One region of the Escherichia marmotae genome, then DNA from elsewhere that is predicted to be linked to it. Evidence: predicted binding sites of a transcription regulator. Region 1 holds the regulator's gene; each other region holds the start of a gene.
The links. The regulator Fur, encoded in region 1, represses iron uptake genes when iron is present. The targets are predictions, from matches to a motif close to ATAATAATGAGAACNACTATCAA.

Region 1 (2,272 bases):
GCCTGGAAGGCACCTGGGTGAAAGCTGACGGTCAGCAGGGGTACTTCTTACAGCGTATGACCCCAACCTACGCTTCCTCTAACGGCCGCCTGGATATCTGGTGGGATAACCGTTCTGATTTTAACGCCAACGGCGAAAAAGCGGTCTTCTTCGGCGCGATGTATGATCTGAAAAACTGGAATCTTCCAGGTTTCGCCATCGGCGCTTCTTACGTTTACGCCTGGGATGCCAAACCCGCTACCTGGCAGAGCAACCCGGATGCGTTCTACGACAAGAACCGGACTATTGAAGAGTCTGCATACAGCCTGGATGCGGTCTACACCCTTCAGGATGGTCGCGCCAAAGGTACGATGTTCAAGCTGCACTTCACCGAATACGATAACCACTCCGATATCCCGAGCTGGGGCGGCGGTTACGGCAACATCTTCCAGGATGAGCGTGACGTGAAGTTTATGGTTATCGCGCCATTCACTATCTTCTGATGTCCGACGCGGCAGGTTTTTCGCCTGCCGCACGTTTGAGGAATTTGCTATGAAGAAACTGATTCTCATCGCCATGATGGCATCGGGGTTGGTGGCCTGTGCGCAATCAACCGCGCCACAGGAAGATAGTCGTCTGAAAGAGGCGTACAGCGCCTGTATTAATACCGCACAAGGCTCGCCGGAAAAAATTGAAGCCTGCCAGAGCGTGTTAAACGTGCTGAAGAAAGAGAAACAACATCAGCAGTTTGCCGAGCAGGAAAGTGTGCGCGTGCTGGATTATCAGCAGTGTATTCAGGCAACGCAAACCGGTAATGATCAGGCGGTGAAAGCCGATTGTGATAAGGTCTGGCAGGAAATTCGCAGTAATAACGCTACGCAGTAAAAAACAAAAAGCGAGAGCTGTAACTCTCGCTTTTCTTATTTCTCTTTATAAAAAAGCCAACCCGCAGGTTGGCTTTTTCTCGTTCAGGCTGACTTAATTGCCTTCGTGCGCGTGCTCATCTTCGCGGCAATCGCCTTCGGCGCAGTGACCGTAAAGATAGAGACTATGGTTAGTCAGGCGAATGCCGTGTTTTGCGGCAATTTCACGCTGACGCGCTTCGATAGATTCATCACTAAATTCGATAACCTTGCCGCAATCGAGGCAGATCAGGTGATCGTGGTGATGTTGCTGGGTCAGTTCAAATACGGATTTACCGCCTTCAAAATTGTGGCGGGTGACGATACCGGCGTCGTCAAACTGGTTCAGTACGCGATATACGGTAGCCAGACCAATTTCTTCACCCATATCGATCAGACGTTTGTACAAATCTTCCGCACTGACGTGATGGTTGTCCGGCTCCTGAAGAACTTCCAGGATTTTTAAGCGTGGAAGCGTTACTTTCAGGCCAGCTTTCTTTAGGGCGGTATTGTTATCAGTCATGCGGAATCTGTCCTGTTACTAAGCGATTCACTTCATTAAAAGAAGTGACAGAATTTGCTCTTGAGATAATGCGTATCATTATAGAATTGCCATGCCTAAATGAAAACTACAAGTCCCTGGCAAATATTGTTAATAAAAACGTGGCTTAGCTTACATTTACATCGGTAAGGCCACTTCAACACTGGAACATTGTACAGGTACAACGGCAAAAGTTACAAATTTGTAGCAATTATTTTGATTGGCATTATCTATTAATACGGCGTAGACATGAGTCTACGCCGCATCACATCAGGCGTTGATAATTTCGTCGAGATGCAGCTCTTCAGAAATTTGTTTCACCCATTTTTCCACGCGTTCGGCGGTCAGTTCCGGCTGACGGTCTTCGTCGATAGCCAGACCGACAAAGTGGTTGTCATCCGCCAGACCTTTTGAGGCTTCGAAATGGTAGCCCGCAGTTGGCCAGTGACCAACGATGGTAGCACCACGCGGTTCGATGATGTCACGGATAGTGCCTAACGCGTCGCAGAAATATTCTGCGTAATCTTCCTGGTCGCCACAGCCAAACAGTGCAACCAGTTTACCATTGAAATCAATCTCTTCGAGAGTCGGGAAGAAGTCGTCCCAGTCACACTGCGCTTCGCCGTAGTACCAGGTTGGGATGCCCAGCAGCAGAATGTCATAAGCTTCCAGATCTTCTTTGCTGCTTTTTGCAATGTCATGGACATCGGCAACGTCTTTACCAAGCTGTTTTTGAATCATTTTTGCGATATTTTCGGTATTACCGGTGTCGCTGCCGAAAAAGATGCCAGTGATAGCCATGAGTGAAATAACCTCTTGAAACTTATTGAAATGGGGGTGGCAAATTGCC
Region 2 (2,272 bases), 2.2 Mb from region 1:
TTCACCTTCACATCTACCGTCGCTAACGGTGCCGCCACCATAAAGATAATCAGCAGAACCAACATCACGTCGATAAACGGCGTCACGTTGATGTCGTGCATTTCGCCGTTATCGTCGAGGTTTTCGTTAAGATGCATTGCCATCGGACATTATCCTGCGCGTAATTTTTGTGCGACACGAACCGGATGCGCAGCGGCGCTGGCTTCCAGATCCAGATCACGGCTTTGCAGCAACAGCACCTGCGCTGCGACATCACCCAGCATCGCTTTAAAGCCGCCAATCTGACGTGCGAATACGTTATAGATAACAACCGCCGGAATTGCTGCCACCAGACCGATTGCCGTTGCCAGCAGCGCTTCTGCGATGCCCGGTGCAACAACTGCCAGGTTGGTAGTCTGCGTTTGCGCAATACCGATAAAGCTGTTCATGATGCCCCAGACTGTACCAAACAGCCCCACAAACGGCGAAATCGCGCCGATGGTTGCAAGGTAGCCGTTACCGCGCCCCATTTGACGCCCCACTGCGGCGACCCGACGTTCAAGGCGGAAACTGGTGCGCTCTTTAATACCGTCGTTATCGTCGCTGCCTTCTGACAGTTCCAGCTCGTTCTGCGCTTCATTGAGCAAATGCAGACTTAAGCTTTTGCTACCAAAATCAGCGGCGATATCGTTGGCCTGGTTTAAGGAGCGAGCTTCAGCCAGCAGTTGCTGTTCACGCTTCAGGCGACGCTTCTGGTTGAAGAACTCAACGCTCTTGCTGAAGAAGATTGCCCAGGTGACTACGGAGGCCAGAATCAGCCCAATCATCACGCACTTAACGACAATATCGGCGTGCTGATACATACCCCAGACGGAAAGATCCGTCTGCATTAAATTATTACCCACTGTGTATCTCCAGGACGCAAGTCACAAAATCTGCGCACAATAATATCAAAACGACGTCGAATTGATAGTCGTTCTCATTACTATTTGCATACTGCCGTACCTTTGCTTTCTTTTCTTTGCGTTTACGCAGTAAAAAAGCCACCAGCACAACATTTGCGAAAATTTTCTGCTTTATGCCAATTCTTCAGGATGCGCCCACTATTATTCATGCTAGTTTAGACATCCAGACGTATAAAAACAGGAATCCCGACATGGCAGACAAACAACTTGATACTCAACTGGTCAATGCAGGACGCAGCAAAAAATATACCCTTGGCGCGGTAAATAGCGTGATTCAGCGCGCCTCTTCGCTGGTCTTTGATAGTGTGGAAGCAAAAAAACACGCGACGCGTAATCGTGCCAATGGTGAATTATTCTATGGCCGCCGCGGAACGTTAACGCACTTCTCATTGCAAGAAGCGATGTGTGAACTGGAAGGTGGCGCAGGCTGCGTGCTGTTTCCTTGCGGGGCGGCAGCCGTTGCCAATTCCATTCTCGCGTTTGTCGAACAAGGCGATCATGTGTTGATGACCAACACAGCCTACGAACCGAGTCAGGATTTTTGTAGCAAAATCCTCAGCAAATTGGGCGTAACGACATCGTGGTTTGATCCGCTGATTGGCGCGAATATCGTTAAACATCTGCAGCCAAATACCAAAGTGGTGTTTCTGGAATCGCCAGGTTCCATCACTATGGAAGTGCATGATGTTCCGGCGATTGTCGCCGCCGTGCGCAGCGTGGTGCCGGACGCCATCATTATGATTGATAACACCTGGGCTGCCGGAGTGCTGTTCAAAGCCCTTGATTTTGGTATCGATATTTCCATTCAGGCCGCCACCAAATATCTTGTGGGTCACTCAGATGCGATGATCGGCACCGCGGTGTGCAATGCCCGTTGTTGGGAGCAACTGCGGGAGAACTCTTATCTGATGGGGCAGATGGTCGATGCCGATACCGCCTATATGACCAGCCGTGGCTTGCGCACTTTAGGTGTGCGTCTGCGCCAGCATCATGAAAGCAGTCTGAAAGTTGCGGAATGGCTGGCAGCGCATCCGCTGGTTGAGCGGGTTAACCACCCTGCTCTGCCGGAAAGTAAAGGCCATGAGTTCTGGAAACGAGACTTTACAGGTAGCAGCGGACTATTTTCCTTTGTGCTGAAGAAAAAACTCAACGACGAAGAACTGGCGAACTATCTGGATAACTTCAGTTTATTTAGCATGGCCTACTCGTGGGGCGGCTATGAATCGTTGATCCTTGCGAATCAGCCGGAACATATCGCAGCCATCCGCCCACAAGGAAAGATTGATTTCAGCGGCACGTTGATTCGCCTGCATATTGGTCTGGAAAAC
Region 3 (2,272 bases), 1.1 Mb from region 1:
AAAGCGGGTGACATTGTGAAGGTGAAAGTGCTGGAAGTGGATCTCCAGCGTAAACGTATCGCCCTGACCATGCGCCTGGACGAACAGCCTGGTGAAACCAATGTCCGTCGTGGCGGCGGTAACGATCGTCCGCAAAACAACCGCCCGGCAGCAAAACCGCGTGGCCGTGAAACGCAGCCTGCCGGTAACAGCGCGATGATGGATGCGCTGGCAGCAGCAATGGGTAAAAAGCGTTAAACACTATGACTGGCCTACGGTTCAGCTTTGCACGGGTTCGTAGGCCAGATAAGGCGTTCACGCCGCATCTGGCAATAAACGCCTTAACTGACATAAAAGTGCCGGAGAACATCTCCGGCATTTGAGATTGCTGACAAACTCGCTTACGGGTCAAAACAGGCACAACTTTCCCCCCTCTCCCTAGCCCTCTCCCCGATGGGGCGAGGGGACCGTCCGTGCACTTGCCTGGCTCCGGTATTTTTATTCCACAGCCAAAACCACAATATATTCCGCTAATATTTATCACATCATTAACAACTGAAACCTTAATTAAACATCAAGCCGCCCTAATAATTCGTCACTCGAATTTTATTTTGACCCAGATATAACCTTGAGCCACATCAACATTGGCGCAAATTATTATCTAAACCAACATTCGCACACATTTTAAGTATTGCTGATAGAAACCATTCTCATTATCATTGTGCTGTTGATTATTTAATCTCTCCTTCGTTGGCGAATCATCTGGTCTCATGTCGCTGTCAAACGCCCCATGAGGTAGTTAACCAGTTTTACTCTAAATAATTCGAGTTGCAGGAAGGCGGCAAGTGAGAGAGTCCCCAGGTACTTACTCCAGTAAGTAACTGGGGTGAGCGACCGAAGCCGCAGCACATGCAATTTGAATTATGACGAGTATAGCGAGAAACAAGTAGGCACCTATGCAATACACCCCAGATACTGCGTGGAAAATCACTGGCTTTTCCCGTGAAATTAGCCCGGCATATCGTCAGAAGCTGCTTTCTCTTGGCATGTTACCTGGCTCCTCTTTTAATGTGGTGCGCGTCGCTCCACTCGGTGATCCTATTCATATCGAAACCCGTCGTGTAAGCCTGGTATTACGGAAAAAAGATCTGGCCTTATTAGAAGTGGAAGCGGTTTCCTGTTAATACGGTGAGAATAACAATGAAAAAATTAACCATTGGCTTAATTGGTAATCCAAATTCTGGCAAGACAACTTTATTTAACCAGCTCACCGGGGCTCGTCAGCGTGTAGGAAACTGGGCTGGTGTTACCGTCGAACGTAAAGAGGGTCAGTTCACCACTACCGATCATCAGGTCACCCTGGTGGATCTGCCCGGCACTTATTCTCTGACCACCATCTCTTCGCAGACTTCGCTGGATGAGCAAATCGCCTGTCACTACATTTTAAGCGGCGATGCCGATCTGCTGATTAACGTGGTGGATGCGTCTAACCTTGAACGTAACCTTTACCTGACGCTGCAACTACTGGAGCTGGGTATTCCGTGCATCGTGGCGCTGAACATGCTCGACATTGCCGAGAAGCAAAATATTCGCATTGAAATTGATGCCCTGGCGGCGCGTCTTGGCTGCCCGGTGGTTCCACTGGTCTCCACTCGTGGTCGTGGTATTGAAGCGCTGAAACTGGCAATTGACCGCTACAAAGCCAACGAGAATGTAGAACTGGTGCATTACGCCCAACCGCTAATCAATGAAGCCGACGCACTGGCGAAAGTGATGCCGTCCGACATCCCGCTGAAACATCGCCGCTGGCTGGGTCTGCAAATGTTGGAAGGCGATATTTACAGCCGCGCCTACGCTGGTGAAGCATCGCAGCATCTGGATGCTGCTCTCGCCCGTCTGCGTAATGAGATGGACGATCCGGCGCTACACATTGCCGATGCGCGTTACCAGTGTATTGCCGCCATCTGTGATGTGGTGAGCAACACCCTGACGGCAGAACCCAGCCGTTTCACCACTGCCGTAGATAAAATCGTGCTTAACCGATTCCTTGGTCTGCCGATTTTCCTCTTTGTGATGTACCTGATGTTCCTGCTGGCTATCAATATCGGCGGGGCGCTACAACCGCTGTTTGACGTCGGTTCCGTGGCGCTGTTTGTACATGGTATTCAGTGGATTGGTTACACACTCCACTTCCCGGACTGGCTGACTATCTTCCTCGCCCAGGGCCTGGGTGGTGGCATTAACACCGTTCTGCCACTGGTGCCGCAAATTGGCATGATGTACCTGTTCCTCT

Region 2: the regulator Fur is predicted to act here: its motif matches at 946-968, upstream of exbB (tol-pal system-associated acyl-CoA thioesterase).
Region 3: the regulator Fur is predicted to act here: its motif matches at 677-699, upstream of feoA (ferrous iron transporter A).

The regions. Positions count from the first base shown of each region.
Region 1 is NZ_CP025979.1:1,777,227-1,779,498, reverse strand. Features, by position in the region: gene chiP (chitoporin ChiP) at 1-482, shown strand, start outside; gene C1192_RS09310 (ChiQ/YbfN family lipoprotein) at 532-864, shown strand; gene fur (ferric iron uptake transcriptional regulator) at 958-1,404, opposite strand; gene uof (fur leader peptide) at 1,397-1,483, opposite strand; gene fldA (flavodoxin FldA) at 1,693-2,223, opposite strand.
Region 2 is NZ_CP025979.1:4,007,536-4,009,807, reverse strand. Features, by position in the region: gene exbD (TonB system transport protein ExbD) at 1-143, opposite strand, end outside; gene exbB (tol-pal system-associated acyl-CoA thioesterase) at 150-884, opposite strand; gene metC (cystathionine beta-lyase) at 1,136-2,272, shown strand, end outside.
Region 3 is NZ_CP025979.1:2,859,024-2,861,295, forward strand. Features, by position in the region: gene C1192_RS14890 (Tex family protein) at 1-237, shown strand, start outside; gene feoA (ferrous iron transporter A) at 936-1,163, shown strand; gene feoB (Fe(2+) transporter permease subunit FeoB) at 1,180-2,272, shown strand, end outside.